Regions from separate parts of the Amycolatopsis sp. NPDC104819 genome, predicted to be linked through region 3. Evidence: riboswitches for the same ligand, from Rfam matches in the RefSeq annotation. Region 3 holds a riboswitch; each other region holds the start of a gene.
The links. Region 3 has a riboswitch for S-adenosylmethionine ahead of ACZ63E_RS39595 (methionine ABC transporter ATP-binding protein). Riboswitches for the same ligand answer to the same signal wherever they lie in the genome.

Region 1: another riboswitch for S-adenosylmethionine. It lies ahead of thrC (threonine synthase); the one in region 3 lies ahead of ACZ63E_RS39595 (methionine ABC transporter ATP-binding protein).
Region 2: another riboswitch for S-adenosylmethionine. It lies ahead of ACZ63E_RS07950 (aminotransferase class V-fold PLP-dependent enzyme); the one in region 3 lies ahead of ACZ63E_RS39595 (methionine ABC transporter ATP-binding protein).

The regions. Positions count from the first base shown of each region.
Region 1 is NZ_JBVJON010000002.1:304,305-314,627, forward strand. Features, by position in the region: gene ACZ63E_RS06275 (TetR/AcrR family transcriptional regulator) at 1-304, opposite strand, end outside; gene ACZ63E_RS06280 (ABC transporter ATP-binding protein) at 370-1,134, shown strand; gene ACZ63E_RS06285 (FtsX-like permease family protein) at 1,136-2,461, shown strand; gene ACZ63E_RS06290 (ComEA family DNA-binding protein) at 2,606-3,331, shown strand; gene ACZ63E_RS06295 (ComEC/Rec2 family competence protein) at 4,143-6,521, shown strand; gene thrC (threonine synthase) at 6,570-7,835, opposite strand; SAM riboswitch class I at 7,849-7,982, opposite strand; gene holA (DNA polymerase III subunit delta) at 8,118-9,098, shown strand; gene rpsT (30S ribosomal protein S20) at 9,148-9,408, opposite strand; gene ACZ63E_RS06315 (DMT family transporter) at 9,763-10,323, shown strand, end outside.
Region 2 is NZ_JBVJON010000002.1:620,262-630,584, forward strand. Features, by position in the region: gene ACZ63E_RS07930 (penicillin-binding transpeptidase domain-containing protein) at 1-1,428, shown strand, start outside; gene ACZ63E_RS07935 (ArsR/SmtB family transcription factor) at 1,513-2,196, shown strand; gene ACZ63E_RS07940 (potassium/proton antiporter) at 2,292-3,770, shown strand; gene ACZ63E_RS07945 (M23 family metallopeptidase) at 4,005-4,661, shown strand; SAM riboswitch class IV at 4,755-4,869, shown strand; gene ACZ63E_RS07950 (aminotransferase class V-fold PLP-dependent enzyme) at 4,907-6,262, shown strand; gene ACZ63E_RS07955 (hypothetical protein) at 6,279-6,902, shown strand; gene ACZ63E_RS07960 (hypothetical protein) at 6,842-7,474, shown strand; gene lspA (signal peptidase II) at 7,562-8,143, shown strand; gene ACZ63E_RS07970 (RluA family pseudouridine synthase) at 8,140-9,069, shown strand; gene ACZ63E_RS07975 (AsnC family protein) at 9,066-10,070, opposite strand; gene ACZ63E_RS07980 (DUF885 domain-containing protein) at 10,204-10,323, shown strand, end outside.
Region 3 is NZ_JBVJON010000017.1:48,295-58,617, forward strand. Features, by position in the region: gene ACZ63E_RS39570 (PadR family transcriptional regulator) at 1-146, opposite strand, end outside; gene metG (methionine--tRNA ligase) at 199-1,995, shown strand; gene ACZ63E_RS39580 (TatD family hydrolase) at 2,006-2,842, shown strand; gene ACZ63E_RS39585 (transglycosylase family protein) at 3,052-4,476, shown strand; gene rsmA (16S rRNA (adenine(1518)-N(6)/adenine(1519)-N(6))-dimethyltransferase RsmA) at 4,805-5,641, shown strand; SAM riboswitch class I at 5,788-5,894, shown strand; gene ACZ63E_RS39595 (methionine ABC transporter ATP-binding protein) at 6,088-7,101, shown strand; gene ACZ63E_RS39600 (MFS transporter) at 7,169-8,566, opposite strand; gene ACZ63E_RS39605 (TetR/AcrR family transcriptional regulator) at 8,671-9,213, shown strand; gene ACZ63E_RS39610 (4-(cytidine 5'-diphospho)-2-C-methyl-D-erythritol kinase) at 9,223-10,185, shown strand; gene ACZ63E_RS39615 (ASCH domain-containing protein) at 10,182-10,323, shown strand, end outside.

The sequences.
Region 1 (10,323 bases), on a different contig from region 3:
TCTCGAAGTTGACGAACCACAGCTCCCGGTTCGCCTCGATCGACGCGATGATCCGGCGCCAGCGCTCCTCGGGCCCGACCGGCTCGTCGGGGGCGCCCAGCGCGGAGAACAACAGCTCGCCCCACTCGGTGTTCAGCTCGATCAGCGCCCGCGTGAGCAGCTGGTCCTTCGACCCGAAGTGGTAGTTGATCGACGCCTGGTTGGCGCCCGACGCGGCGACCAGGTCGCGCACCGTCGTGCGCGCGTAGCCGGTCTTCAGGAGGCACTCGCGTGCCGCGGTCAGCAGATTTTCCCGGTGTCCCACGCGTGCTACCGTAGCATGTAAACGTTCGTTTTAAACGAACGACCATCACAGGCGAAGGGGACGTCATGACCACAGCACCCGCGGTCCGCACGCGGCAGCTGCGCTGCCGGTTCGAGGGCGAAGGAGGGCCGGTTGACGCGCTGCGCGGGATCGACCTGGACGTCGCGCGCGGCTCGTTCGTCGCGATCATGGGGCCGTCCGGCTCCGGCAAGACCACACTGCTGCACTGCGCGGCCGGCCTGCGCACCCCGACCGGCGGGACCGCCGAACTGGACGGCCACGACCTGTCCCGGCTGGGTGAGACGCGGCTCGCCGAGATCCGGCGCCGCCGCGTCGGGTTCGTGTTCCAGTCGTTCAACCTGCTGCCGGCGCTGACCGCGGCCGAGAACGTCGAGCTGCCGCTGCGGCTGGACGGGCGCCGGCCCGAACCGCGGCGCACCGCGGACCTGCTGACCCACGTCGGCCTCGGGAACCGCGCACAGCACCGGCCCGGCCAGCTCTCCGGCGGCCAGCAGCAGCGTGTCGCCGTCGCCCGCGCGCTCGTGACCGACCCCGAGGTCGTGTTCGCGGACGAACCGACCGGGGCGCTGGACATCCGCAGCGCGCGGGAGGTGCTCGGGCTGCTGCGGCGGCTCGCCGACCGCGGCCAGACGATCATCATGGTCACCCACGACCCGGTCGCCGCGTCCTTTTCGGACACCGTGCTGTTCCTCGCCGACGGCCTGGTCGTCGACCGGCTGGACCGGCCGAACGCGGCGGCCGTCGCCCACCGGATGGCAACGCTGGTCGAGTCGGCCGAGCGGGCGGCGAACGCGGCGGGGGTGCGCTGACATGGGTTCCCTGGCTCTCCGGCTGGCGCGCCACCACCGCGGCGCGGCGCTGGCCACCGGGCTCGTCGCCGTCGTCGGCATGGCCCTGGTCGTCGCGATGACCGCGTTGCTCGGCACCGGCCTGGCCACCGGCACCGCCGCGGCGGACCGGGCGTTCCTCGTCGAGTTCCCGCTGATCATGGGCGGCTGGGTGGTGGCGATCGTCGTGTTCGCGATGGTCTCCACCATCGGCGTCACGCTGGCGGCCCGGGCCGCCGAAGTCGGCGGCCTCCGGCTCATCGGGGCCACCCCGCGGCAGATGCGGGTCCTGGTTTCGGCCGAAACGCTCGCGATCTCGGCTGTCGCCGCTTTCCCGGGGCTCGGAGCCGGGTACGTCCTCGGATGGCTGCTCCTGCGGGGCGTCCGCGCGACCGGGCTGACGGACCCGGCGACGGTCTACGCGCCCGGGATCGCCCTGCCGGTCGCGGGTGTGGTCGTGGTGCTGGGCGCGGGTGTCCTGGCCGCTTGGATCGGCAGCCGGAAGCCCGCGCGGCGTAGCCCGGTCGCGGTGGCTGAGCCGTTGCCTTCTCGCCGGGCCGGCAACGGCCGGCGGGTGACGGCGATCGTCCTGCTCGTCGCCGGGATCGGGTCGGCGTCGGCGGTCCTGGGGCTGCCGGCCGACAGCATCGCGACGACGGCGATGACCGGCCCCGCCACGGTGCTGACGGCGATCGGGCTCGCGGTGCTCGCGCCGGAGCTGATCGCGGTCGCCAACGCCGTCCTGCGCCTTTTCCGGCCGCGGTCCCGGGGCGCGGGCGCCTACCTGGCCGCGGTCAACCTGGCCGCGGCGCCGGACCGGATGCGGCCGGTGGTCACGTTCCTGACCCTGCTCGTCGGCGTTTCGGCGGGCACGCTGGCCATGCAGGGGATCGAGAACCGGCACGTCGCGGCGGACAGCACGGCGCGCGTCCTGGCGTCGATCAACTACCTCGTGGTCGTCCTCATCGGGCTGTTCATGGCCATCGCGCTGACGAACAACCTGGTCGCGGCGATCGGCCGCCGTCACGACGAGTTCGCCGTCCTGGCGCTGCTCGGTTCGACCGGCCGGCAGGCGAAAGGCATGCTGCTGCGCGAAACGACGGCCGCGGCGGTGACGGCGATCGTGGCCGCCTCCGCCGGCGCGATGGTCTGCGTGGTGCCGTTCGCCGTCGTCAAGACGGGCGGCCTGGCTCTTGATGCCGGGCCGTTCCTGCTCAGCGCGGTCTTCGGGGCGGTGGTGGCGCTGGCGGTGACGTCGGTGGCCGGGGGCCGCGTCATCCGGCGGGCCACCGTGCCGGCAGCGGGGTGAAACCTTCCAGCATGCCATCCGGGTACGACGGAAACGGCCGGTCCCGGGCCGGGCGGAGCTGATCCATCCACAACACCCCGGTTGTCCACAGAACGCGGCGGCACCCCTGTCGGACGCCTCCCCGCGGGCCCTAACGTCGATCGTGTGTTCGAGCAGCCCGCCCGGGATCCGGGCCCACCCCTCAACGACCGGCTCGCCTGGCTGGCCGACCAGCTCACGCCCGACGCGAGCACGGTCGGGCCGGGCGGCCGGCTGGTCCGGCGCTGGCTGCCGGGCGGCCCCACCGGCGCCGGCCGCCGCCGGTGGGCGTTCGCCGGCGTCCTCGCGGCGGTCGTGCTGATCATCCTCGGCTCGGTGGCCCTCCTCGGCGGCCGCCCGGCACCCGAGCCGGCGCCCGCACTGCCGTCGGCAAAACCGGCGGCCGAGGCGCCGGCCCGGGCCGCACCCCAGGCCGGCCTCGTGGTCAGCGTGATCGGCCGCGTCCGCTCACCGGGGTTGGTCACGGTGCCCCAGGGATCCCGGGTCGCGGACGTCCTCCGAGCAGCGGGCGGCGCCGACCCGGGAGCGGACCTCCACGCGCTGAACCTCGCCCGCCGGGTGACCGACGGCGAACAGCTGGCCGTCGGGATCCCGGCTCCCGCGGCACCCTTGGCGGCCCCCGACGACCCGGCTGGCGCGAAGGTCGACCTCAACGCGGCGACGGCGGACCAGCTCGACACCCTGCCCGGCGTCGGCGAGGTGATGGCCAAGCGCATAGTCCAATGGCGCACCGACCACGGCGGCTTCACGAAGGTGGAGCAGTTGCGTGACGTCGATGGCATCGGCGAAAGCAAGTTCGCCAAGTTGCGGGAGCAGGTGACGGTCGGATGACCGCCGTCCCCGCCCGGCTTGTCCCCGCGGCATCGGCACGATCGCTTGGTGGCTGGTGGTCATCGGTCGCCGCCCGGATGACTGCCGTTCCACACTTGCAGTCCGTTTGGGCGGCGTTGGTGCTCCGGCTTGTGCCAGCCGGCCGGATGGTCTCCTGCAGCCGCTCGAACCGCACACCCGCCGGCGGGCCCAACGGCTCCCCGTCGCGGTGCCCGACGCCGATCCCGAACGGCGCCGAGCAGCAGTCATTGCAACGGCGACCGTCGGCCACCGGCTGCCAAGCAACCCGGCCAACACCGCTCTCTCCTGCGGGCGGGCGGGACTCGTGGTTGCTTCGGGCTGCGCTGGTGTACCGGCCTAGCGCGCTCTTCGGGTTCCTCGTCGGTTCGCGGGCGGTGGCTCCCACCCCGGCGACTGCCACCTTGCAGGGCTCGCGGCTGCTCTCAGCGGCCCTGGCCGGGTCACTTGGTGGCTGGTGGTCGGCGGCTGCCGTCGCGGTGACTGCCGCTCCACACGACTTGCGGTTGGTTCAGGCGGCGAAGATGTGCTTGCCTGACGCGCTTTTCGGGTTCCTCGTCGATTCACGGTCGGCGGCTACCCCGGTGACCGCCGCCTGGCAGGGCCCGCAGCGGGTCCCGGCGTGGCTTGGCGTGTTGGTCGGGCTCCTCGTCCGCGCGCGGACGCAGGTGACTGTCGCCTGGCAAGGCTTGCCGGTGGCCCGGGCGCTGGCCCGGCTCGGCGCACCAGCCAGCCTGCTCGTCGGCCCGCGGTCGACAACAGCCGCCAGCCTACTAAGACAGGAGCCGGTCGGATGACCACCGTCCCCGCAACCGACACCCGCCAAGACATGCGGCTGGTCCCGGCAGCCCTCCTGTGCTGGCTCGCGGCACTGTCCGGCCTCCTCCTCGGCTGGTGGACGGCACTCGCCGCCGGGCTCGCCTCGGCGCTCATCGCCGGCCTGGTGCTCTACCGCGCCCGCGGCCGTCCCCGCGCACTTGGCACAGCCGCGGCCGTACTCGTACTGGGCCTCGTCACAGCCGGCCCGGTCGCCTGGCAAATCCGCGACGCCCAACACGACCAACTCCGCGCGGCAGCGGCAAACGGCCTACCGGCCACCCTCCGAGTCATCGTCGCCGAACGGCCGAAGCCGGTGCGGAGCGCGGGATACGCCGACACCCAAGCCGGTGCCCGATCGGTGGTGCTCACCGCCGACGTGCGCACCGCATCAGTCGACGGCCGCCCGGTCGACTCCTCCGGGCAGGTTCTCCTCCTCGCACCGGTCGCGCAGTGGGCGACTTTGCTACCAGGCCAGGAAGTGGCCGTCTCGGGGCTGCTGATGCCGCCGCGTGGTTCGGACCTGACCGTCGCCGTGTTGTCCGTGCGCGGCCCGCCCACGGAACCCGGCCCCGCGCCGTGGTGGCAGCGGGCGGCGGCCGATCTGCGCGCGGGTCTCCACGACCTGTGCCAGAGCCTGCCGGACGAGCCCGCCGGGTTGCTGCCGGGCCTGGTCCTCGGCGACACGAGCGGCCTGTCGCCGCGGGTCGAGCAGGAGTTCGTCACCGCCGGCCTCGCCCACCTGACCGCGGTCAGTGGCGGGAACCTCGCCGTGGCCTGCGGCGCGGTCCTGCTCCTCCTGCGCCTGGTCCGGCTCGGGCCCCGGCTGTCGGCGGTGGCGGCCGGGGCGTGCCTGGCCGGGTTCCTCGTCCTGGTCGGCCCGGAACCGAGCGTGCTGCGGGCCGGCGTCATGGCGGCGGTCGCGTTGCTGGCTCTGGCGCTGGGACGGCGTGGTTCGGCGCTGCCCGCGTTGGCGTTCGCGGTCTGCGTGCTGGTGGTGGCGGATCCGGCGATGGCCACGGACTTCGGGTTCGCGCTGTCGGTGTTCGCCACCGCCGGGCTCGTGCTGCTCGCGCCTCGCTGGGCGGCCGCGCTCGTCCGCCGCGGCGTTCCGCCGGGGTTCGCCGAAGGGCTGGCGATCCCGCTGGCGGCGTTTCTCGTGACCGCACCGGTGATCGCGGGCATGGCGGGCTCGGTGAGCCTGGTTTCGGTGCTGACCAACGTCCTCGCGGCGCCGGTCGTGGCCCCGGCGACCGTGCTCGGCGTGCTGGCGACGGTCACCGGGCCCTGGTGGCCGGGCGCGGGGAAGGTCCTGGTGCACCTGGCCGATCCGGAGGCACGCTGGCTGATCACGGTGGCGCGGCACGGCGCACGAGCCCCGGGCGCGACAGTCGCGTGGCCCGGCGGCTGGGCCGGCGGCCTGCTCGCCGCCGGTGTGCTCCTCGTGCTGGTGCTGGCCGCTCGTCACCGGCGGGTCCGGCTGCTCATGGCCGTGCTGGTCGTCGGCGCGCTGCTGGTGCTCGTGCCGGTCCGGGTGATCGCGCCGGCGTGGCCACCGCGCAACTGGGCGATGGTCGAATGCGACGTCGGGCAGGGTGACGCGGTCGTCCTGGCGACCGCCGAGCCCGGACGGGCGATCGTCATCGACACCGGACCCGAGCCGGGACCGGTCGACGAGTGCCTGCACCGGCTCGCCGTCGACCGGATCCCGTTGGTGGTGCTGAGCCACCTGCACGCCGACCACATCGGCGGGCTCGCGTCGGTCTTCGACGGCCGGGCGGTCGGCGGCATCGCCGTCGGGCCGGGGCGCGCGCCGGAGTGGGCGTGGCGGCAGGTCGCCGCGGAGGCGGCCCGCCAGGCCGTGCCCCTGGTCGAGCTGAACCCGGGGGAGCGGCTGGACTGGCCCGGGCTCTCACTCGACGTGCTCGGCCCGCGCTACGTCCCTGCCCGTGCAGCCGGGCAGGACGGCACCACCATCAACAACAGCTCGGTGGTCCTCCGGGCGCAAACGGCAGCCGGCCGGATGCTCCTGACCGGCGACGTCGAACTGGCCGCGCAGGCGGACCTCCTAGCCGACGTCACAGACTTGAAAGCGGAGGTGCTGAAGGTCCCACACCACGGCTCGCGGTACTCGCTGCCGTCGTTCCTCGCCGCGGTGGCGCCGCGGGTGGCGTTGGTCAGCGTGGGCGCGGGCAACACCTACGGACATCCCAGCAAGTCCACAATGGACACTCTGGTGGCGTTGGGCGCACGGGTGACCCGGACGGACCAGGACGGAGACACCGCCGTCGTAGGCGAACCGGCGGGCCCGGCGATCTCACGCCGGGGCGAGCCCCGCGGCCCACCGCGCCGATGAGCCGGGGTGAGCCCCGCGGCCCGCCCCGGCGCACCGCCGGGGCGAAGATCAGTACCCGAGCGCCTTGTTCACCGCGGCGGCCGACGGCGGCAGGACCGCCTTGGGGCCCACGTGGTTCTCGATCGCGTCGAGGGTCTTGAGGCCGTCGCCGGTGATGAGGAGCACCGTCTCGGCGTCCGGGTCCAGCTTGCCCGTCTCGACCAGCTTCTTCGCCGTGGCGACGGTGACCCCGCCGGCCGTCTCGGTGAAGATGCCCTCGGTACGGGCCAGCAGGCGGATGCCTTCGACGACCTCTTCGTCGGAGACGTCCTCGATCGCGCCGCCGGTGCGGTTGACGATGTCGAGCACGTACGGGCCGTCGGCCGGGTTGCCGATCGCCAGCGAACGGGCGATCGTGTCCGGCTTCACCGGCTGGACGACGTCGTGGCCGCCGCGGAACGCGGCCGACACCGGCGAGCAGCCCGTGGCCTGGGCGCCGAACACCTTGTACGGGCTGGCGTCCACGAGACCGAGCTGACCCAGCTCGCGGAAACCCTTGTCCACCTTGGTGAGCTGAGAACCGGAGGCGATCGGCACGACGATCTGCGGCGGGATGCGCCAGCCCAGCTGCTCGGCGACCTCGAAGGCCAGCGTCTTCGAGCCTTCCGAGTAGTACGGCCGGACGTTCACGTTCACGAACGCCCACTTCGGGTGCTCACCGGCGAGCTCGGTGGCGAGGCGGTTGACGTCGTCGTAGTTGCCGTCGATGGCGATGAGGTCGCCGTCGTAGACCGCGGTGGTGAGGATCTTGGCGCGCTCGAGGGACTTCGGGATCAGCACGACCGACCGCCAGCCGGCGCGGGCGGCCGCGGCGGCCGTCGCGTTGGCCAGGTTGCCGGTCGAGGGACACGCGAGCACCTCGAACCCGAACTCGCGGGCCGCGGCCAGCGCGACGGCGACCACGCGGTCCTTGAAGGAGTGCGTCGGGTTGCCGGTGTCGTCCTTGACCCACACACGCTTGAGGCCGAGCTCCTTGGCGAGGCGGTCGGCGCGCACCAAGCGGGTCGCGCCGGGCTCGGTGTTCGGGATTTCTTCGATGTTCGACGGAACCGGGAGGAGCTTCTTGTAGCGCCAGATGTTCTTGGGGCCGGCCTCGATGTCTTCGCGGCGGACGCGGCCGAAGTCGTAGGCGACCTCGAGCGGCGAGAAGTCTTCGGCGGAGACGAACTCGGGGGCGAGCGGCTGCCGGTGGCCCTCTTCCTTCGACACCAGTTCGACGGCCGGTCCGAGATCCGGGGTCTTGGTGGTGGAGGTCGTGCCGAGGGTTGCGGTCATCGCGAGGTTCCTTTCCTCATCTGCCCCGCCGAAGCGGGCCGGAATTGGCACCGTGGTCGTCAGCTACCCCGCGATCGCGGGATGACGGGCTGTACGCCGGTTGCCGGGGCTTCGTCGGGCCGTTCCCTCTGCCCCTCTGGATGAGCGGTATTCGGTTGTCGGGGCGCGCCACAAACGCGCCGCCTCGAGGACACCGTACGACATGGCGTTCGGACCGTGCCATGGTGGCGGCTCCACATCACCGGAGCGGGCGCACGTTCGGAGAAGTGAGAGGATCCTCCGGTGACCGCGCAAGCCACCGCCCCGCCCCCGCTTCACCTGGTCCTGGGTGAGGAAGAACTGCTGATCGAGCGCGCCGTCCGCGAGACGCTGGCCGCGGCCCGCACGATCGACGCGACGGCCGAGCTGACCCGCGTCCGGGTGTCCGATCTCACAGCCCCTGAGCTGGCCGAACTCGTCAGCCCCTCGCTGTTCAGCGAAGGCCGCGTGATCGTCCTGGAGTCGGCGCAGGACATCTCGCAGGAGCTGGCCGACGCCGTGGCGTCCTACCTGAAGGACCCGGCGGAGGGGGTCGTGCTGGTCGTCGTGCACACCGGCGGTGGCCGCAGCAAGGCCGGCAAGACGCTCCCGGCCGTGCTGAAGAAGGCCGGCGCCGAAGTCACGGAGTGCCCGAAGATGACGAAGCCCGCTGAGCGGGAGCAGTTCGTGCGGCACGAGGTGCGCCGGGTGGGCGGCAAGATCGACCCCGCCGGCGTCGCCGCGCTCATCGACGCCGTGGGCTCCGACCTGCGGGAACTCTCCTCTGCGGCGACGCAGCTGGTCGCGGACACCGGCGGCGCGGTCGACGCCGAAGCGGTCCGGCGCTACCACCGCGGCCGGGCCGACGTGACCGGGTTCGCGGTCGCGGAGCGGGCGGTCAGCGGTGACCGCGCCGCCGCACTCGAGTCGTTGCGCTGGGCGATGCAGCTCGGGGTTCCGCACGTCCTGGTCGCCGACGCGCTGGCCGACGCCGTCCGCACGATCGCCCGCGTCTCCGGCGCGGGCCGCGGTAACCCCAACCAGCTGGCCGGCGAGCTGGGCATGCCGCCGTGGAAGATCCGCAAGGCGCAGGGCCAGTCCCGGGGCTGGAACCAGGACGGGCTGGCCACGGCGATGCGGGTGGTCGCGCGGCTCAACGCCGAGGTCAAGGGCGTGGCGGCGGACCCGGGTTACGCGCTGGAACGAGCCGTGCTGGAGGTGGCGGCCGCCAAGGGCGACCGCTGACATGAAGAAAGCCCCGGCCGAGGCCGGGGCTTCTCCAGAAACAGCTTGCTCAGAGCGCGTTGACGCGCTTCGCGAGCGCCGACTTCTTGTTGGCGGCCTGGTTGGCGTGGATGACGCCCTTCGAGACGGCCTTGTCCAGCTTCTGGGCGGCGTCGCGCTGCAGCTCGGCAGCCTTGGCCTTGTCGCCGGCGTCGGCGGCTTCGCGGACCTTGCGGATCGCGGTCTTCACCGAGGACCGGATCGCCTGGTTGCGCTGACGCGCCTTCTCGTTCGTCGTGATGCGCTTGATCTGCGACTTGATGTTGGCCATAGGGCAACTCCTGTTTCACTCGGTGAGATTCGCCGCCGCGCTGAAGTGGCCCTGCTCGAAAGCAGGTTTCCTCCATGACGGAATGCCGCACGGGCAGCGAGCGATAACTCTAACAGCCCGGCTCCCGGCCTCGTCCGCCGGGACCTGCGCGCAACCGATCATGGGGAGTACGGTGGAGGGCGGTCAGTGCCTAGGGTTCCGTCGCCGGTCCGCACACGCCGCACCACACAACCAGGACCGGCGGGTCTGGTCCGAGCGGCACCATCGGCGGGCCCGGACGGCCGGTCGTTCATCTGACGGGGCAAAAGCCTGGAGGACCCGGTTTTCGCGCGCGCGAAAACCCGAAAGGGTCCCATGAACGCCACCGCCCTGTCCTTCGTCCTCGTCGCCGCGGTCGTGCATGCGGCGTGGAACCTGGCCGCCAAGCGGATCTCCTCCGGCGGCACGCAGTTCGTCTGGCTCTACTACACGGCTTCCGCAGTCTTCCTTCTGCCGGTGACGGTCGTGCTGCTGGTCGTGGAAACGGACCGTCCACAGTGGAGCTGGCTGCTCGCCGCCGTCGTGACGGCGGTGCTGCACATCGCCTACGGGATCGTCCTGCAGCGCGGGTACCGCGTCGGCGACCTCTCCGTCGTCTACCCGGTCGCGCGCGGCACCGGGCCGCTGCTGTCGGTGCTGGCCGCCGTCCTGGTGCTCGGCGAGCGGCCGGGCTGGCTCGGTCTGCTCGGCGCGTTCCTCGTGATCACCGGGGTGCTGGTGATCAGCACCGGCCGCAAGGCGGGCGACCCGCAAGCGGTCAAGGCCGGGATCTTCTACGGCCTGCTGACCGGCGCCGTCATCGCCGGCTACACGCTCTGGGACGCACACGCGGTGACCGGCCTCAGCGTGCCGCCGATCGTCTACTTCGGCCTCGGG
Region 2 (10,323 bases), on a different contig from region 3:
AACTCCGACGCGGCGAGCCGGCTGACCGACGACAACACGGCGGCCGCGGTGGCCCTGCGGGACGCGCGGAACACGCTGAGCCCGTCGTCGGTCACCGCCAAGCTGACCGTCCTGCAGCCGACCCCGGCCGGGGCGAAGCAGACGGGCGGCACGTTCAACTTCACGTGGGCGCTGAAGCCGGGCCAGGTCTGGACCTACGACGTCCCGTTCCAGCTCGCGCTGGCCGGCGGCAAGTGGCTCGTGCACTGGGCGCCGTCGCTGCTGCACCCGAAGCTGGAGGCCGGGCAGCGGCTGGTGATCAGCACGGCCGTGCAGGACAGCACCGCGGTCGCCGACCGTGAGGGCAAACCTCTGCTGGTCAGCGGGGCCGGCGGCCTGCACCCGGTTGAAGGCGACCCGGCGCCGCTGCTGCGTTCGGCGCTCACCGGCCAGGTCACGGCCGCCGCGGGCAGCGGGTTCGCCGTCCAGCGGGTCGACGCCGCGGGCAAAAGCCTGGAGACGCTGTTCGGCAAGACGTCGGCTGACGGCGCGCCGGCGCTCGTGTCGAGCCTGAGCCTGAGCGCGCAGAACGCCGCCCAGAAGGCGGTGAACGGGTACCGGGGATCCGCGATGATGGTCGCGCTCGACACCGGGTCGGGTGACATCCTGGCCGTCGCGCAGAACGCCGCCGTGGGAGACGCGCCGAAGGCCCTGAACGGGCTGTACGAGCCGGGTTCGTCGTTCAAGATCGCGACTGCGGTGGCCGCGGTCCAGCAGAGCGGGTTCAACGCGGGTTCGCCGGTCGACTGCCCCGGCGTCGCGACGATCGGCACGCGCACGGTCAAGAACGAGGGGTTCGAGCTGGGCGCGACGAACCTGCAGACGGCGTTCGCGCGCTCGTGCAACACGACGTTCGGGCAGCTCGCGCTGGCCCTCCCCGCCGACGGCCTGCAGAAGGCGGCCAACGAGCTGGGCCTGAACGCCGACTACGAGATCCCGGGGATCAACACCGAGCTCGGCAAGGTCGAGCCGGCGGCGAGCAAGGACGAGCAGGTCGAGGACGGGTTCGGCCAGGGCCGCATCCAGGCGAGCTGCCTCGGCGGCGCGGTGATGGCGGCGACGGTGGCCTCCGGCAAGGCGATCACCCCGCGGCTGTGGCACGACGTCGAGACGCAGGTGGTCAAGGGCTACTCGCCGCCGCCGTCTTCGGTGCTCGGCGAGGTCCGGAAGATGATGCGCGCGGTGGTGACCAGCGGAACGGGCCGCGCCGCCGCGGGAGCCGGCGCGGTGTTCGGCAAGACGGGCACGGCCCAGTTCGGCGACGGCGCGTCGGCCACCGGCTGGTTCGTGGGCTACCGCGGCACCGTCGCGTTCGCGGTGGTCCTGGAGAACTCGAACGACTCGGGCCCGGCCGTCCAGCTGGCCGCCACGTTCCTCAAGTCCCTCTGACTCCCGGCCTCGACCGGAGCTTTCACGTGAAAGCTCCGGGTCGGTTCGGCCGCGGGCGAAGGGTGCGGGTCGTACCGTGGTCGTATGGAGACGATCGCGCTGGCCGAAGTGGCCGCCGTGCTCGCGGATCCGAGCCGGGCCACCATGTGCCTCGTGCTGCTGGACGGGCGGGCCTGGACCGTCGGTGAGCTGGCGAAGGCGGCCGGCATCGCGCTGTCGACGGCGAGTGAGCACGTCACGCGGCTGACCGACGCCGGGTTCGTCGCCCGGGTCAAGCAGGGCCGCGCGTCCTACGTCCGGATCGCCGACCCGCGCGTGGCCGAGCTGATCGAGCACCTGGCCCAGCACGCCGAGCACCGGCCGGTGACGAGCCTGAAGTCGTCACTGCGGGTGAAGCGGCTCGGCTTCGCGCGCACCTGTTACGACCACCTCGCCGGTGTTCTCGGCGTCGCCCTCCGCGACGGCATGCTGGCCACCGGCCTGATCGACGCCGGCGACGGGCTCGCGCTGACCGGCCGCGGCCGCGAGGTGCTCGACGACCTCGGCGTGCCGGTCGCGGCCGGGCGGCGGCCGCTGCTGCGCGACTGTCTGGATTGGACGGAGCGACGCGACCACCTCGCCGGCGCGCTGCCCGCGGCGCTGCTCGAGCGGGCCGTCGACGCCGGCTGGGTCGGCCACGACGGACATCGCGCCGTGAAGGTGCTTCCCGCGGCGGAGAAGCCGTTCGCCGCACTCGGTGTCGACCTCACCGCGCTCGGTGGGCCTTAACACACCGCGTCCGCGACGCGCCCCAGCGGTACACGAACGAGTTAACCCCACCGCCTCACTATTCTGAGGGCCCACGGCACTCGGAGGGAGGCGGCATGGACCAGCTTCCCGTGCTGCTCGGCATCGGCGGTGTCGTGCTGCTCGCCTCCGTGCTCGCCGTGCGCGTGTCGATCCGACTCGGGCTGCCCTCGCTGCTGCTCTACCTCGCGATGGGCGTGCTGCTGGGCGAAGCCGGCTTCGGCATCCGCTTCGACAACCCCGAGCTGACCCAGTCGCTGGGGCTCGCCGCGCTGGTCATGATCCTCGCCGAAGGCGGGCTGACGACCCGGTGGTCGGCGGTGAAACCCGCGCTGGGCATCGGAATCGCACTGTCCATTGTGGCCGTCGTGGTCAGCATCGCGGTCACCGGCGCGGCCCTGCACTTCCTGCTGGGCCTGGACTGGCGGTTCGCCCTGCTGTGGGGCGCGGTCCTCGCCTCGACGGACGCGGCGGCGGTGTTCTCCGTGCTGCGCACGGCCGGCGTCGGCAAACGGCTCGTCGGCGCGCTGGAGCTGGAGTCCGGCATCAACGACGCGCCGGCCTACATCGCCGTCGTCGTGCTGGCCGAAGGCACCACTGTGGATTGGACGCTGCCGCTGCTGGTGGTCTACGAGCTGGGCGCGGGCCTGGCCATCGGGCTCGCCTTCGGCTGGCTCGGCGGGATCGCGCTACGCCGGGCCGCGCTGCCGGCAACCGGTCTCTACCCGCTCGCCACCGTCGCGGTGTGCGTCGTGGCGTACTCGTCCGGGCAGCTGGCGCACGCGTCCGGGCTGCTCGCCACCTACGTCGCCGCGCTGGTGCTCGGCAACTCACGGCTGCCGCACCGCTCGGACACGCTGTCGTTCGCCGAAGGGCTGGGCTGGCTGGCGCAGATCGGGCTGTTCGTGCTGCTCGGGCTGTTCGCCTCGCCGGGCCGGCTGCTCGAGACGCTGGTGCCGGGCCTGGTCGCGGGCGCCGTCGTGCTGCTGCTGGCCCGGCCGGTGTCCGTCGTGCTGTCGATGCTGCCGTTCAAGCTGCCGTGGCGGGAACAAGCGTTCCTGTCGTGGGCCGGGCTGCGCGGGGCGGTGCCGATCGTGCTCGCGATGATCCCGCTCTCGCAGGGGCTGCCGGGCGCGCAACGGCTGGTCGACGCGGTGTTCGTGCTGGTCATCGTGCTGACGCTGCTCCAGGGGGCGACGCTCGGGCCGCTCGCGCGGTGGCTCGGGCTGTCCAAGAAGTCCGAGGCGCACGAGATCGAGGTCGACTCCGCGCCGCTGGACGAGCTGGGCGCCGAGCTGCTGCAGGTCCGCATCCAGCCCGGGTCGAAGCTGCACGGCGTGTACCTGTCCGAGCTGCGCCTGCCGGTCGGGGCGACCGTCAGCCTGGTCGTGCGCGAAGGCGCCGGCTTCACCCCGCAGAAGACGAGCCGGCTGCAGGAGCACGACCAGCTGCTGGTCGTCACGACGAGCGTCGTCCGCGACACCGTCGAACGCCGGCTCCGCGCGGTGGACCGGGCCGGGCGCCTGGCCCGCTGGAAGGGCGAGTCGGGCCGTTAGCCCGTTCGTGGTCGTGGCCGGTCCGTGATCGATCGGACGACTGGGCCTGCGCTGGCCTGCGTCTTGTCCGGTCCTTGTCCGGTTCTCGTGCTGACCTGGTGATCTTTTTCCGTGAGGGTGATCGTCGGGCATAAAAACGCCGTGTGATCTTCCCAGTGATCCAACCTTTGGCCTACTGTGCGCTCGATCCGGTTAGTTCGAATGGGTGAGTGAACAGCCAAAGGAGTACGCACGGTGACGAAGCTGCACGTTCGTGGGGCGGTTCTGGCCGCCGTGATGACCGCCGCCTGCGGGCTGCTCGCCGCGCCGGCCGCGAGCGCCGAAGTGGCCCCGTTCCCGGCCCTGGCCCTGCCGTTCAAGGCGGGCCAGCAGGTGTACTCGGCCGGCATCCACTCCGACGACGGCAGCACCGGGGTCAAGAACGCCGTCGACTTCAGCCCGGCCGACCGCACCGTGCGGGCCCCGCTGGCCGGCACCGTGCACCTCCAGCACTGCGCGGGCGGCGACTGGGTGACCATCGACCACGCCGGCGGCTGGCGCACCGGGTACTACCACATGGAGGGCATCAAGGTCACCGACGGTGAGCAGGTCGAGGCCGGGGCCGAGCTCGGCTCGACCGGCAACGCGCTCCCGTGCGGCGGCAGCAGCACCGGCGCGCACGTCCACTTCACGCTCTGGACCCTGCCGGACGCCCCGGCGGCGAACTGGGACGGCAAGTCCTTCGCCGAGGTTTCGACGGCGGTCGCCGCGGCCCACGGCGAGCCGGTCGACGGGAAGACCCTGGGCGGCTGGCTCTTCACCGCCGGATCCGAGCAGTACCAGGGCACCGCGACGCACCTCGCGGACAACGCCGTCACGCAGCTGCCGGGCCACTTCCGCGCGAAGCTCTGACCCTTCTCGCATCCTGCGCAGTCCTGTGAGCGGCGTCTCAGAATGCGAACCGGGGGTTGGCCGCCGCGTCCGGTTTCGGTTACCTTCGAGCCAGGTCATGAGTGCCAGCGTCAAGCCCCGGCTTGCTGGCCGGCAACCCTCCTACCGCGGTGGGGTGCCCCGGGTGAAGACCGGGCCGGTCGCGTCGTGCGACGGGCAAGCGCGGGCCCCTCGCCGGGGTCCCCCGGACTGCCGAGGAGGCACCGATGACTCTCGCCATCGACCGCACCAGCACCGTCGCTCCCGTCGAGCTCGTCGAAACCGTTGTCCCGCAGGAGATCCCGGCCGTCGCCGGCGCGTCGCTGCGGGTCCCGCTCGTCACCGGCGGCGATATCGGCTACGCCAACCTCGACCACGCGGCGAGCGCGCCGTGCCTGGAGGCCGTCCGCGGCGCCGTCGACGAGTTCCTGCCCTGGTACGCCAGCGTCCACCGCGGCGCCGGCTTCGCGTCGCAGGTGTCGACCAAGCTCTACGAGCGCACCCGCGACACCCTGCGCCGGTTTGTCGGCGCGCGCCGGACCGACACCGTCGTGTTCACCCGCAACACCACGGACTCCTTCAACCTGCTCGCCCGCAGCCTCCCGCCGCGCACCTCGGTGGTCGTGTTCGACACCGAGCACCACGCGGCGCTGCTTCCGTGGCGGGGCCCGCACGTCCGGCGGATCCCGACCCCGCGCACCCGCCTCGCCGCGGTGTCCGCTGTGGACGAAGCGCTCGCCGGCTGCCCCGAAGGACCGCGCCTGGTGGTCGTCACCGGAGCCTCCAATGTGACCGGTGAACTGCTCCCGGTCGCCGAAATCGCCGCGGTGGCACGGAAACACGGCGCCCGCATCGCGCTCGACGCCGCCCAGCTCGCCCCGCACCGCCGCGTCTCGATCAAGGAGCTGGACGTCGACTACGTCGCCCTCTCCGGCCACAAGCTGTACGCACCGTTCGGCGCCGGCGCGCTGATCGGCCGCGCCGACTGGCTGCGCGCCGCCCAGCCGTACCTCGCCGGCGGCGGCGCGACCAAGCTCGTCACCGACGACGCCGTGGTCTGGAACGACGGGCCCGAGCGCCACGAAGCGGGCTCGCCCAACACCGTCGGTGTGTACGCGCTCGGTGTCGCCTGCGAAACCCTGAGCCGGAACTGGGCCGCGGTCGAAGCGCACGAGCAGGCCCTGCTCACCCGGCTGCGCAAGGGTTTGGAGAGCATCCCCGGCTGCGCCGAGCTGCGGTTGTTCGACGCGCCGGTCGACCGCGTCGGCACGGTCAGCTTCGTCGTCGACGGCTTCGACCCCGGCTGGCTCGCGGCCGTGCTGTCCGCCGAGTACGGCATCGGCGTGCGCGACGGCGCGTTCTGCGCCCACATCGCGGCGAAGCGGCTCATCGGTGTCGCCGGCGGTGACGGCCGGCAGGCGGTGCGCGTCAGCCTCGGCCTCGGCAGCACCGAGGAGCACGTCGACCGCGTGGTGCTGGCGCTGCGCCAGATCGTCGCCCGCGGCGCGCGCTGGGAATACACGAAGGTGGACGGCCGCTGGGCGCCGGTCGGCGACCCGCGGGAGCTCCCGCCGTTCTGCTGAGCGCTAGCCTGGGCCGATGGGGAGGCACGGGGTTTCGTTGGCACTGCTCGGTTTTGCCGAGCTGGTCCTGGTCACGGTCGAGCTGTTCCGCCGCTCGGCCGTGACCGCCGAGCTGGCGTCGCACTTCGCGCCGGCCGCGCCGTCGTACCAGAGCATCTTCGGGCTCACTGTCGACGACCATGGTGGCCCGCAGCAGTTCCTCGGCATTTCCGACACGGTGATCGCCTACCGCGGTGGGATCGGGGTGGCCTGGCAGTGGGCGCTCATCGCCGCGTTCCTCGCGGTGGTGGCCGGGTACGCCCGGCGGCTCGGCGTGAAAGCCGCGGTGCTCTCCGCCGCCGGCGTCGTGCTCGCGGTGCCGCTGCTGGATTTGCTCGCTTACAGCTGGTTCGGCCTCGACGCCACGGCCCGGGGCCCGATCCTCGCGACGCTCGGCCTCGCCGTCGTCGCGTGGTGGGAACGCAGCCTGTTGATCCTCGCCACCGCCGTGCTTTCCGGGGCGGCCGCCGTCCTCGTCGCGGACCTGCCCGGCGTGCTGATTTCGGCCGGCGTCCTGCTGGCGGGCGCTATCCTGCCCCGATGGGGAGATCGCGCGACCACTGGTTCCCGTTGGCCGCACTGGGGTTCGCGCAGCTCGTGATGGCGGTGGTCGCCCTGGTCCCGGAAACGCCGGAGGCCGGCCAGTTCGTGCACTCGCGCGCTTACGAGCTGGCCCAGGACCTGTCCGGGGTCGGGCTCGGCACCGGCGGGGTCGGGGGCACGGGGTGGTACTCCACCGACGTCTACGCGACGAACGTCGTGCCGCCCGCGGCGCTCGGCTGGCTCGCCGGCCTCGCGTGTGTCGTGCTCGCCGTCGCCGGCTGGCACTGGCTGCACCTGCGCCGCGCCGGCACCCCGCCACGGCCCGTCCGGTTCGTGCTCGGCACCCTGGCCGCGCTCGCCGCCGTCCCGCTGCTCGACCTGCTCGGCGCCGTCGAGCTTCGGCTGCCCGGCGACGTCCGGGGCGCGCTCGTCGCGGCGCTGGGGCTGCTGGTGCTGGCCGCCTACGAGCGCAGCTGGTTCGTGCTCGCCGTGACCGTGGTGTTCGCGCTGGTCAGCGTGCTGTTGCCGACCCCGGTGACCGGGGCGCTCGCCGCGACGAGCGTGCTGTTCGCCGCGGCGTTCGCGGTCCTCCTCCGGCGTCCCCGCGACACTGCCGCCGACGCACCCTGACCAGGCGTGGACAATGGACCGGTGAGCACCGAGCCCAGCCACTCCGAACCCGAGACCGAAGCCGCCGCCGAAGCGGCGCCCGACCCCGTGGCCGACGCGCCGGAGACCCCCGAGGTCCCGGCGAAGCCGCTGCTGCCGAAGCGTCGTGTCGGCTGGGTGTTCGCGGTCGCGGTCGTGCTCTGGGCGATCGACCTGGTGACGAAGAACCTGGTCGTCGCGAACCTGGAGGGCAAGGAGCCGGTCCGGATCCTCGGCGGGCTGATCTACCTGCAGGTGATCCGCAACCCGGGCGCCGCGTTCTCGATGGCGACCGGGATGACGTGGGTGCTGGCGCTGGTCGCGCTCGCCGTCGTCATCGCGATCATCTGGCTGTCGCGGCGGCTGCGCTCGATCGGCTGGGCGATCGGCCTCGGGCTGGTGCTGGCCGGGGCGCTGGGCAACCTCACCGACCGCATCTTCCGCCCGCCGGGCGGCCTGCAGGGCCACGTCGTCGACTTCATCTCGGCGTTCGCCCCCAACGGCAAGGGCTTCGCGATCTTCAACATCGCCGACTCGGCGATCTGCGTCGGCGGCGCGCTCATCGTGCTGCTGTCGCTGCTGGGCAAGGACTACGACGGCACGTCGACCAAGGACAAGAAGAAGGCCGAAGCACAGGAGGACCAGGCGTGAGCTCGCGGATGCTCCCGGTGCCCGACGGGCTCGACGGGATGCGCGTGGACGCCGGTCTAGCGAAGATGCTCGGCCTCTCCCGCACGGTGGTCGCCGAACTGGCCGAATCGGGCGACGTCCTGCTGGACGGGCGCCCCGCGGGCAAGTCCGACCGGCTGGCCGCGGGCGGGCTCCTGGAGGTCACGCTGCCCGAGCCGGCGAACCCGGTCGAGATCGTCGCCGAGCCCGTCGAGGGCATGAAGATCCTGCACGACGACGACGACATCGTGGTGATCTCGAAGCCGGTCGGCGTCGCCGTGCACCCGAGCCCGGGCTGGACCGGCCCGACGGTCGTCGGCGGCCTCGCCGCGGCCGGCCTGCGCATCGCGACGTCGGGCGCGGCCGAACGCCAGGGCGTGGTGCACCGGCTCGACGCGGGCACGACCGGCGTGATGGTCGTGGCCAAGAGCGAGCACGCGTACACCGTGCTCAAGCGCGCGTTCAAGGAGCGCACGGTCGACAAGGGCTACCACGCGATCGTCCAGGGCCACCCGGACCCGACCCGCGGCACGATCGACGCCCCGATCGACCGGCACCCGCGCCACGACTACAAGTTCGCGGTGGTCCAGGGCGGCCGCCCGAGCGTGACGCACTACGAGGTCGTCGAGGCGTTCCGCGCGGCGTCGCTCGCGCACATCAAGCTCGAAACCGGGCGGACGCACCAGATCCGCGTCCACTTCTCGGCCCTGAAGCACCCGTGCGTCGGGGACCTCACCTACGGCGCGGACCCGGTCCTGGCCCGCCACCTCGGCCTGAGCCGCCAGTGGCTGCACGCGAAGACGCTGGCGTTCGCGCACCCGGCGGACGGCCGCTGGGTCGAGTTCGAGTCAGAGTACCCGGAAGACCTGGCGAACGCGCTGAAGATCCTGCAGGACGAGAGTTACTAGTCGTCGATCGACCAGGTCAGGGTGCGCTCGTCCGGCTCCGGCCGCGGGCTCCAGCGGACCGAGACCACGCGGGTGGTGTCCGCGAGCACGTACACCGTGTGGCCGCCCAGGGTTTCGCCCGGCTTGACGCCGATCTTGTGCGGCGGCCGCGACGTCAGCGACACCGGTGCCTTGCCGATCGCCGTGCCGTCGGCGGCGAGCAGCTCGAGGTAGTTGTCCGGCAGTGAGGCGAACGGGATCGCGCCGCGGTTGGTGATCTCGGTGTGCACGACCACCGAGCGTTCGCCGTTCTCCAGGCGGTAGCCGGCTGCGCTGAAGAGGAAGTCCGCCGGGTCCTGGACCTCCAGCAGCTGCACGGACAGCTGTTCGCCCTCCAGGCCCTGGGTCTCCATGACCTGGCCGAGCCGGCCCTGCTTGCCGCCGGGAGCACCGGTGCGCGGGGGATCGTCACCGCGGGCCCACGACGCCGTCTGCGGCAGGCCCCACGTGCTGACGGACGGGTCGAGCGGCACCGGCGGCGGCGCGAACTGCTGCTGCGGCGGACGCGGCGGCTGTTGCTGCGGGGGCCGGGGCGGCGGGCCGGGGTACCGCCCGGACGGCGTGCCCTGGACGTTGTACGGCCCGGACGGCGCACCTTGCACGTTGTACGGCCCCGACGGCGCACCCTGGACGTTGTACGGACCGGACGGCACCCCCTGCGGACCCGGGCCCGGGGGCATCGGCGGCTGCTGCGGCACCGGCTGCGACGGCGGGAACTGCGGCGCCGCGGGTGGCCGGTTCGCCCACGACGGCGGCGCGCCGGCGATGGCCGCGCGCAGGCCGTTCGGGTCGCTTTCGACGCCGACGAGCAGCGGGAGCCCGCTGCCGGACAGGGCGACCAGCCGGTAGGCGACCTCGCGGGGATCCATGCCGACCTTGGCCGCGAGCTCGTGCACCGCGGCCTTGCCGAGGTCGGCGAGCGCGGCGAGCAGGCGGATGTCCACGGGATCGGTCACGGCCACTCGGTGAACGCTACCGCGTCGCCCCGCCGGTCGCGCCGAGGCCGTCCGCCCCCGGCGAACGACCGGCCGTTCTTGTCGGTGATCTCCGTTAGGGTCGGCCGGGAGCACAACACCGATAGCTGGGGGTCCCGTCATGACCGCGGTCACCGAACTCGCCGACGAGTTCGTCGAAGCGCTGTTCGCCGCCGATCCGCTGACGCCGGCGGTGCTGGGCGTCCGCCCGGCGGCGACCGGTTTGCCGGACTTGTCGGCC
Region 3 (10,323 bases):
TTCTTCAGCGCGTGGTAGATCGACCCCGGCTGGACGTTGGCCCACTTGTCCGCCGACCAGCTCAGCAGTTCACGCCGCACCTGGTACCCGTGCGCGCGGCCGTACATGCGGACCACACCGAGCACCAGCAACCGTGTCGCGGACAACTGGGCCTCCCTCCCGACAAAGCGCGTGACGCCCTCCGTAGGCTAATAAGGTATGAGCACCCCCGTGTTGACCGCGGTGGCCTGGCCCTACGCCAACGGCCCCCGCCACATCGGCCACGTGTCCGGATTCGGCGTCCCGTCCGACGTCTTCTCGCGCTACCAGCGAATGGCCGGCAACCGGGTGCTCATGGTGTCCGGGACCGACGAACACGGCACCCCGATCACGGTCCAGGCCGACAAGGAGAACTCGACCCCGCAGCTGACGGCGGACAAGTACACCCGCCAGATCGGCACCGACCTGCAGGGCCTCGGCCTCTCCTACGACCTGTTCACCCGGACCACGACCGGCAACCACGCCGAGGTGACGCAGCAGATCTTCCTGGCGCTGCACCGCAACGGCTACGTCGTGCCGAAGACCACGCGCGGGGCGATCAGCCCGTCCACCGGCCGCACGCTGCCCGACCGCTACGTCGAGGGCACCTGCCCGATCTGCGGGTACGACGGCGCGCGCGGCGACCAGTGCGACAACTGCGGCAACCAGCTCGACGCCGCGGAGCTGATCAACCCGAAGTCGCGGATCAACGGCGAGACGCCGAAGTTCGTCGAGACCGAGCACTACTTCCTCGACCTGCCGGCGTTCACCAAGACCCTCGGCGACTGGCTGGGCACCAAGACCGACTGGCGCCCGAACGTCCTCAACTTCACCAAGAACCTGATCGACGACATGCGGCCCCGGCCGATCACCCGTGACCTCGACTGGGGCGTCAAGATCCCGCTCGACGGCTGGCGCGACCAGCCGCTGAAGCGGTTCTACGTCTGGTTCGACGCGGTGATCGGGTACTTCTCGGCCAGCGTCGAGTGGGCGCGGCGCTCCGGCAACCCGGACGCGTGGCAGGAGTGGTGGAACAACGCCGACGCCCGGTCGTACTACTTCATGGGCAAGGACAACATCACCTTCCACGCCCAGATCTGGCCGGCGCTGCTGTTCGGCCACAACGGCGAGGGTGACAAGGGCGGCGAGCCCGGCAAGTACGGCAGGCTGCACCTGCCGGACGAGATCGTCTCCAGCGAGTTCCTCACCATGAGCGGCTCGAAGTTCTCGACCTCGCGCGGGCGCGTCATCTACGTCGAGGACTTCCTGCGCGACTTCGGCCCGGACACGCTGCGGTACTTCATCTCGGTCGCCGGCCCGGAGACCCAGGACACGGACTTCACCTGGGACGAGTTCGTCCGCCGGACCAACTTCGAGCTGGCCAACGAGTGGGGCAACCTGGTCAACCGGTCCATCTCGATGGCGCACAAGAACGTCGGCGCCATCCCGCGTCCGGAAGCCCCGACGGCGGCCGACGAGGAGCTGAAGGCCCTGTCCCGCAAGGCCTTCGACACCGCGGGCGCGCACCTGGCCCGGTCCCGGTTCAAGCTGGCGGCGGGCGAGGCGATGAAGGTCGTCACCGCGGCGAACAAGTACATCTCCGACCAGGAGCCGTGGAAGCTCAAGGACGACCCGACGCGGCGCGACACGGTGCTGCACACCGCGCTGCAGGTCGTCTCCGACGCGAACACGCTGCTGACGCCGTTCCTGCCGCACTCGGCCCAGAAGGTCCACGAGGCCCTCGGCGGCACCGGCGTCTGGGCCGCCCAGCCGGAGCTCAAGGAGGTCGACGACCTCGACATCGACGGCCGGGTCAACCCGATCCTCACCGGCGACTACGCGGCCGAGCAGGCGAAGTGGGAGTCGAAGCCGATCGAGGTCGGCAAGCCGCTGGCCAAGCCGACCCCGCTGTTCACGAAGCTCGACCCGGCGCTGGGTGAGACCGGCCCGGAATGGGCACCGATCGTCAAGGAGTAAGAGGTAGTGCATGGGTGACGAGAAGCGCGAGCTGCCGCCTGTCCCGGACAGGCTCCCGGTGTCGGTGGTGGACGCGCACACCCATCTCGACGCGTGCGGCGCGGTCACCGCGGCCGAAGTCACGGCCATGGTCGACCGCGCCGAGCGCGCCGGCGTCGCCCGCGTCGTCACGGTCGCCGACGACCTCGCCTCCGCCCGCTGGGCGGCCGAGGCGGCGACCTGGGACCCGCGCGTGTGGGCCGCGGTCGCGATCCACCCGACGCGGACCAAGGCCTTCGGCGAGGCCGAGAAGTCCGAAGTGGAGCGCCTGGCCGGCCAGGACCGCGTGGTCGCCGTCGGCGAGACCGGCCTCGACTACTACTGGGACTACTCGCCGCACGACGCCCAGCAGGAGGCGTTCCGCTGGCACATCGACCTCGCCAAGCGGCTGGACAAGCCGCTGATGATCCACGACCGCGAGGCCCACGACGACGTGCTGCGCATCCTGGCCGAAGAGAATGCGCCGAATGCCGTAATCTTCCATTGTTTTTCCGGGGACGCGGAAATGGCCCGCAAGTGCGTCGACGCGGGGTACGTCCTTTCCTTCGCGGGCACGGTGACGTTCAAGAACGCGAAGGGGCTCCACGAGGCGGCCCGGCTCTGCCCGGCGGACCAGTACCTCGTCGAAACCGACGCGCCGTTTCTGACCCCCCACCCGTTCCGAGGGCGGCCGAACGAGCCGTTCGGCGCGGCTTACACCGTCCGTCACCTCGCGGCGCTCAGGGGCGAAGCTGTCCACGAAGTCGCCGAATCGGTCCGGACCACTGCCGAGCGGGTCTACCGACTCCCCAGTGTCACAACGGGATAAACGCACTGCGACATCGGTGTTCCTTGATCGCCCACTCGATCTAGTGACCCAGATCACGACACTCCGGGGGGTGTTTGCGCAACCCGGCGAGACCCGTTACTGTCCCGTGATCGTGCCGGTCGGGCCTGCGCTCAGCAGCTTCCGATCGTCACGCCCAGTCGTAGAGACGGCGCCCCCGACCGCCGTCTCGTGAAAGGGAACGATCCCCGGTGACAGGTAGCAGACAGGCTGGAGCACGCTCCGCCGTCCTCGAACGGAGCTATTTCGAGGACACCGCGTACGGCCAGCTCGACTTCTCCGACGACCCGAACATCACGCAGCAGGACATCCTCGCCGCCCTCGGCCCCGACGCCGACGCGATGATGGCCGAGATCGACGTCGACGTCGACGAGCTGATCCGGCTCATCAACGCCGAGACGACCTACCTGCCGCCGATCGTCATCCCGGACGAGATCGAGGCGGACCGCACCGCGTCCCCGCAGGCCAAGCGGGCCATGCTGGACGAGGGGCTGCGCGAGACCACCAAGGTCTGGAAGCGCCGGTTCCTCAAGGGCGCCGTCCTCAGCGTCATGATCAGCATCGCCGGTGGTGGCGCCGCCGCGCTGGCGATGAACAAGAGCGTCACCGTCGACGTCGACGGCCAGCAGCAGACCGTGCACTCGTTCGGCGACACCGTCGGCGAGGTGCTCGAGGACGCGGGCCTGTCCGTCGGCGCGCACGACTCGCTTTCCCCGTCCCCGCAGGCCGAGGTCGGCGACGGCGGGGTCATCAAGCTCGAGCGCGGCCGTCAGCTGAAGATGATCGTCGACGGCGCGGAGCACACCTCCTGGGTCCGCGCGACCCACCTGGGTGAGGCGCTCAGCCAGCTCGGCATGACCGGCATGGACAAGCCCGGCACGTGGATGTCGATGGCGAAGGACGGCGAGCTGCCCCTCCAGGGCGCCACCGTCGAGATCAAGACCCTCAAGAACATCACGCTGTACGACGGCGCGAACGCGCCGAAGCCGGTCAAGACGACCGCGGTCACCACGAAGGAGTTCCTGGGCGAGTACAAGCTCACCCTGGGCCCGGAGGACGCCGCCGAAGGTGGCCTGGACGTCAAGCTGACCGACGGCGCCGAGGTGCACATCAGCCGCACCGGCGTCTCGACGGTCGTCCAGAAGGAGACCATCGACCCGCCCGAGCAGAAGGTCGACGACCCGAACCTCGAGAAGGGCAAGACCGAGGTCGAGGACCCCGGCACGCCCGGCGAGAAGATGGTGACCTACAAGGTCACGCAGAAGAACGGCAAAGAGGTCTCGCGCGAGAGCGTCTCCGAGCAGGTCATCACGGAGGCCAAGCCGAAGATCATCCACGTCGGCACGAAGAAGCCGGCGAACCCGGTCATCGGCGACGCGTCCTCGTGGGACCGCATCGCGCAGTGCGAGTCGGGCGGCAACTGGGCCACCAACACCGGCAACGGCTACTACGGCGGCCTCCAGTTCGACAAGCAGACCTGGAACGCCTACGGCGGCTCCCAGTACGCGGCGCTGCCGAGCCAGGCGACGCGCGAGCAGCAGATCTCGGTGGCCGAGAAGGTCCGCGACGCCCGCGGCGGTTACGGCGCCTGGCCGGTCTGCGGCAAGAAGGCCTGACGAACTCCCGAACCGGCCCCCGTCCTCCCCGGACGGGGGCCTTTTCGCGTGCGCCGAGGGGCATCACGCGTGCGCCGAGGGGCATCACGCGTGTCCCGAGGGGAATCACGCGTGTCCGGAGAGGCATCACCCGTGATTGGCGGGGCATCACACCCGATGCCCGCCCAGTCACGCGTGATGCCTGCTCAATCACGCGAGATGCCCCTCCAATCACGCGAGTTCCGCGCTCAGTCACGCGAGTTCCGTCCCTGATCACGCGAGTTCCGTCCTCGATCACCGCGAACCGACCGTCCGGGGGCGCGAGATGTCCCATCGGTAAGCTCGGCCGGTGGTTGAACTGCTGGGACCTGCCGAGATCCGCGGGCTGGCGGCCGAACTCGACGTGCGGCCGACGAAGAAGCTCGGGCAGAACTTCGTGCACGATCCCAACACCGTCCGCCGGATCGTCGAGCTCGCCTCGGTCGGTCCGGACGACGTCGTGCTCGAGGTCGGGCCCGGCCTCGGGTCGCTGACGCTGGGGCTGCTCGCCACCGGCGCGCGGGTCGTCGCCGTCGAGATCGATCCCAAGCTGGCCGAACGGCTGCCGAAGACTGTCGCCGAGCGGGGGCCGGACGCCGCCGAGCGCCTCACCGTCCTCGAGGCCGACGCCATGCGCGTCACCGATGCCGAGCTGCCGGCGCCGACTGCCCTCGTCGCCAACCTCCCCTACAACGTCGCCGTGCCGGTGGTGCTGCACCTGCTCGCCGAAGTGCCGTCGCTCACCTCCGGCCTCGTGATGGTCCAGACCGAGGTCGCCGACCGGATGGCGGCGGGCCCGGGCAGCCGGATCTACGGCGTGCCGAGCGTCAAGCTCGCCTGGTACGGCCCGGCGCGCAAGGTCGCCGCGGTGCCACGCTCGGTGTTCTGGCCGGTACCAAACGTCGACTCCGCGCTCGTCGCCTTCGAGCGCGGCGACGCGCCGGCGTCCGACGACCGGGAACGGCTCTTCGGGCTCGTCGACGCCGCTTTCTCACAGCGCAGGAAGACGCTCCGGGCCGCGCTGGCGGGCTGGGCGGGCTCGGCCGAGCGCGCCGGCGAGCTGCTGGCGGCCGCCGGGATCGACCCGAAGACGCGCGGCGAGCAGCTCGACGTCCACGACTTCGCCCGGCTCGCCGCCGCCCGCTAGCCGCGGGCGACGTCCACTGTGGATGTCAACCGGCAGGGTGCTCGCCGACGTCTCCCGGCGTGCGCGTCTCGCCATCCGGACGCCGCCAGTCGTGTGATCTGGGCCAACGGGCTTGCGTTCGCTCTGCGGGATCGGTTTACTCAGTATGTCCATCCCGAGCGACTGAGAGACCTGGCTCGCCGAAGTCGCAGCAACCACCCTCCACAGGGCAGGTGCTACCGCCAGGACCGATGGAGGCCGTTTCCGATGAAGAGGGTAGCTCGCCCCCTGCTGCTGACCAGGCGTCGCGTAGTCGACGAAGGCCGCCGCTCCGTGACCGCATGTCGACGCTCCAACTGAGCTTTCCCGAGCCGGTCCACCTCTTCTTCTCGCACCGTCCATAGAGGACGGATTTCGTCTGCGGCCGGGCGCCTCCGAGTGAGCGCGCCCCGTTTTCTGGAGCCTTCGTGATCACCGTCGAAAACCTGTCCAAGTCCTTCGCCACCAACGGAAACTCGGTCGTCGCCCTGCGCGACGTGAGCGTCGACGTCCAGGCCGGCTCGCTGTTCGGCGTGGTCGGTCCCGCCGGTTCGGGCAAGTCCGTCCTGGCCCGCTGCATCGCGCTGCAGGAGCGTCCCGACCGTGGTGTCGTCCGGCTCGACGGCCTCAACACCGGCACCCTCGACGGCCGCCGGCTGCGGGAGATCCGCCGCCAGCTGGGCATCGTCGGCTCGAAGCCGGAGCTGATCGCCGAGCGCACCATCGCCGGCAACATCGCCTCCCCGCTGGAGCAGCTCGGGGTCGACGGCCCGCAGCGCCGCAGCCGCGTCGGCTCCCTGCTCGACCTCGTCGGCCTGACGCCGCGCGCCGCGCAGCGCCCCTCGGAGCTGTCCGTCGGTCAGCTCCGCCGGGTCGCGGTCGCGAAGGCGCTCGCGGCGGCCCCCGCCGTGCTGCTCGCGGACGACCCGACCGCCGGTGTCGACCCGGAGGAGGCCGGCGCGGTGCTCACCGTGCTCGACCGGGCCCGGTCCGAGCTGGGGGTCACCGTGGTGGTCACCACGCCGGACGCCGGGGTGGTCCGCCGGGTCTGCGACGACGTCGCGGTGCTGGAGGACGGCACGGTCGTCGAGCGCGGCACGGTGCTCGACCTGATCTCCAACCCGGCCAGCCGCACCGCACAGGCGCTGCTGCCGGCCATCGAGACCCCCCGCTCGCAGGGTGCGCGTTACGACCGCTCGGTCGACGTCGTGCTGGTCGGCTTCGCGTCGGTCGGCGCGTTGCTGCCCGAGGCGGCGGGCCGGTTCGACGTCGAGTTCGCCACCATCGGCGGCGGCCTGACCCGGATCGGCGACACCCCGGTCGGCCGCTTCCGCCTCGGCGTCCGCGGCGAGCGCGCCGACGCGGCCCTCGCGTGGGTCACCGAGCGCGGTGGCCACGTCACGCACACGGCTCGCGGCCCCCAGGGTGTCGCGGCCGCCTGACCTCCAGCGCCCCAAGGCGGCCTTGGGTGCGTTGAACGCACCGAAGGCCACATTGGGGCGCTCGGGGTCAGCGGGTGCCGCGCGGCAGGACCAGCAACGCGGTGAGCGCCGCGGCGCCGATGAGGCCCGCCGCCCAGGCCGCGGCCGTCGTGTAACCGTGGACGATCGCCGCCGGCGTGGTCAGCCCGGCCGCCGCCGCGGTGGCGATCGTGTTCAGCGCCGCCGTCCCGAGCGAAGCTCCCACCTGCTGTGACGTCGTCACGAACGCCGACGCCGCGCCCGCTTCACGCGCGCCGACCCCGCGGGTCGCGACGTTCAGCACCACCGGCATGCTCAGCCCGGCCCCGACCCCCAGCAGCAGCTGCATCGGCAGGATCACCGTGACGTACGACGCGTCCGGCGTCAGCCGTGTGGCGAGCAGGAGCCCGCAGCCGAGCACGAACAGCCCGCCCGCCAAGAGAGGCCGCGGTCCGACGCGGGCCAGCAGCCGGCTCGACACCTGTGTGGACGTCAGCATGTTCGCGCCGAGCGTCGGCAGGAACGCCAGCGCCGCGGCCAGCGCGCCGTACCCCATCACGACCTGCAGCTGGTAGGTCAGGAACAGGAACATCCCGAACGCGCCGAACGACGCCGCCCCGATCGTCAGGTACGCGACGGCGCGGGCACGGTCGCGCACCACCGTGAGCGGCAGCAGCGGGTGCGGGTGCCGGGCCTGCCGGCGCACGAACAGTCCGAGCAGCACAATGGAGGCTGTCAGGGAACCCAGTACCACCAAGGAGTTCCAGCCCTCAGTGGCCACTTCGGACAGTGCGTGCACGAGCAGCACGATCCCGCCGCAGCTGAGCAGTGCACTGGTCCAGTCCAGCTTGGTCTCCCGGTGCGCGGCGGCCGCGGGCACGGCGAACCAGGCGCCCAGCCCGGCCAGTATCGCGATCGGCACGTTGACGTAGAGGCTCCAGCGCCAGTCTAGGAACTCCGTCAGCGCGCCGCCGACGGTGAGCCCGACCGCGGAGCCGGACATCATGATGGCGCTGAAGATCCCGAACGCCTTCGCGCGTTCACGCGGTTCGGTGAAGGTCAGCGTCAGCAGGGACATCGTCGACGGCGCGAGCAGCGCCGCGAACACACCCTGCGCGGCCCGCGCGCCGATCAGCCACGCCGGCGACGGCGCGGCGCCGCCGATCGCGGACGCGACGGCGAACCCGGCGACCCCGGCCATCAGCGTGGTGCGGCGGCCGATCCGGTCGGCGAGCCGGCCGCCGAGCAGCAGCAGGCCGCCGAAAGCCAGCGTGTACGCGGAAATCGTCCACTGGCGGCCGGTGTCGGACATGCCCAGCGCGTGCTGCGCCGACGGCAGGGCGATGTTCACGACGGTCGTGTCGAGCACGACCATGAGCTGGGCCAGGCCCAGCGCGCCGAGGGCGAGCCACCGGCTCGCCGTGCGTGGTGGTGCGGCTGTGGTCATGACGGACCCCCGGGGTAAGCTGTGGATGCATTGCTTGTCGGCCGACAAGCAATGCCAAGCTAAGCCAACACTAGTCGGCCGTCAAGTAAGTTGAGAGGTGAGGCATGGCCGGGCGGCGCACCGACACCCGCGAGCGCATCCAGCGCGTCGCGCTCGAGCTGTTCGCCGAGCAGGGGTACGAAGGCAGTTCGCTGCGGGAGATCGCCGAGCGGCTCGAAGTCACGAAAGCCGCGCTGTACTACCACTTCCGCACGAAGGAAGACATCGTCTCGAGCCTGCTCGAGGACTGGGGCACCGCGCTCGACGAGCTCCTGGCGCGCGAAACCCGGCCGGCCGAGCTGCTCACCGCGTACGCCGCCCTGGTCGAAGACCGCTTCGGCCCGGTGATGGGCCTGGTGCAGCGCAACACGACGGCGTTGAAGGTCATCGCGGCGGGCGCCGGGCTGGCCGAGCGCATGCTCGAGCTGCACAGGCGGCTGAGCGGCGGGTCCGGCGACCCCGAGGCCGGCCTGCGGGCGCGGCTCGCCCTGGTCGCCGTCCAGCTCAACAGCGTCGAAGCCGAGCCGAGCACCCCGCCGGACGTCGCGCTCGCCGTCGCGCTGGACGTCCTTTCTCCTGGCCGGAGCGCGACCGGTGCGGGGACGTAGGCTGGTCGCGTGCTCGCCGTAGTTCCGCCCCCAGTCACCGTCCGGGTCCCGGCCAAGGTCAACCTGCACCTTTCGGTCGACGACCTGCGCGACGACGGTTACCACGAGCTGGTCACCGTGTTCCAGGCGCTTTCGCTGACCGACGAGGTGACCGTCGCGGTCGCCGACGACCCCGGCCTGGAGATCTACGGCGAGGGTGAGGGCACGGTGCCCACCGACGGCACCAACCTGGCCTGGCGGGCGGTCGAGGCGCTGGCGGCGCACGCCGGCCGCACCGAGGAGCCGAAGGTCCGCGTGGTGCTGCGCAAGGGCATCCCGGTCGCGGGCGGCATGGCGGGCGGCAGCGCCGACGCGGCGGCGACGCTGGTCGGGCTGGCCTCGCTCTGGAACCTCGAAGTGACGCGTGACGAGCTGGCCGAGATCGCGGCGGGCCTGGGCAGCGACGTCCCGTTCGCGCTTTACGGCGGCACCGCGCTGGGCACCGGGCGCGGTGAGCACCTGGTGCCGGTGCTGTCGCGGCACACCTTCCACTGGGTGCTGGCGTTCGACTCCGAAGGGCTCTCGACGCCGAAGGTGTTCGGCGAGCTCGACCGCCTGCGCGCGGACGGCAACCCGCCGCGCATCGGCTCCCACACCCCGGTCGTCGAGGCGCTGGCCTCGGGCGACCCGCGCCAGCTGGCCTTGCTGCTGGGCAACGACCTCCAGGCGGCGGCGGTTTCACTGCGCCCCGGCCTGCGCCGCACGCTCCGGGCGGGCGTCAACGCGGGCGCGCTGGCGGGCACGGTGTCCGGCTCGGGCCCGACGTGCGCGTTCCTCTGCGAAGACGCACATTCGGCGGTGGAGGTGGCGGCCGAGCTGTCGGGCGCGGGAGTGTGCCGCACGGTCCGGGTGGCACACGGCCCGGTCCCGGGAGCCCGGGTGGTCGGCGGCGACGACGCGCCGCGGCCCACGCCGCCGCGGGTGCACGCATGAAGAAGGCGGAGTTCGCGTTTCCGGGGCCGCTGCGGGACAAGCTGGTCGCGGCGATCCTGCGCGGGGAGAAGACGTCGACCACCGGCCTGGTCGCCGAATACGAGAAGTACGGCGAAGAGCTGCCTGTCGTCGGCGAAC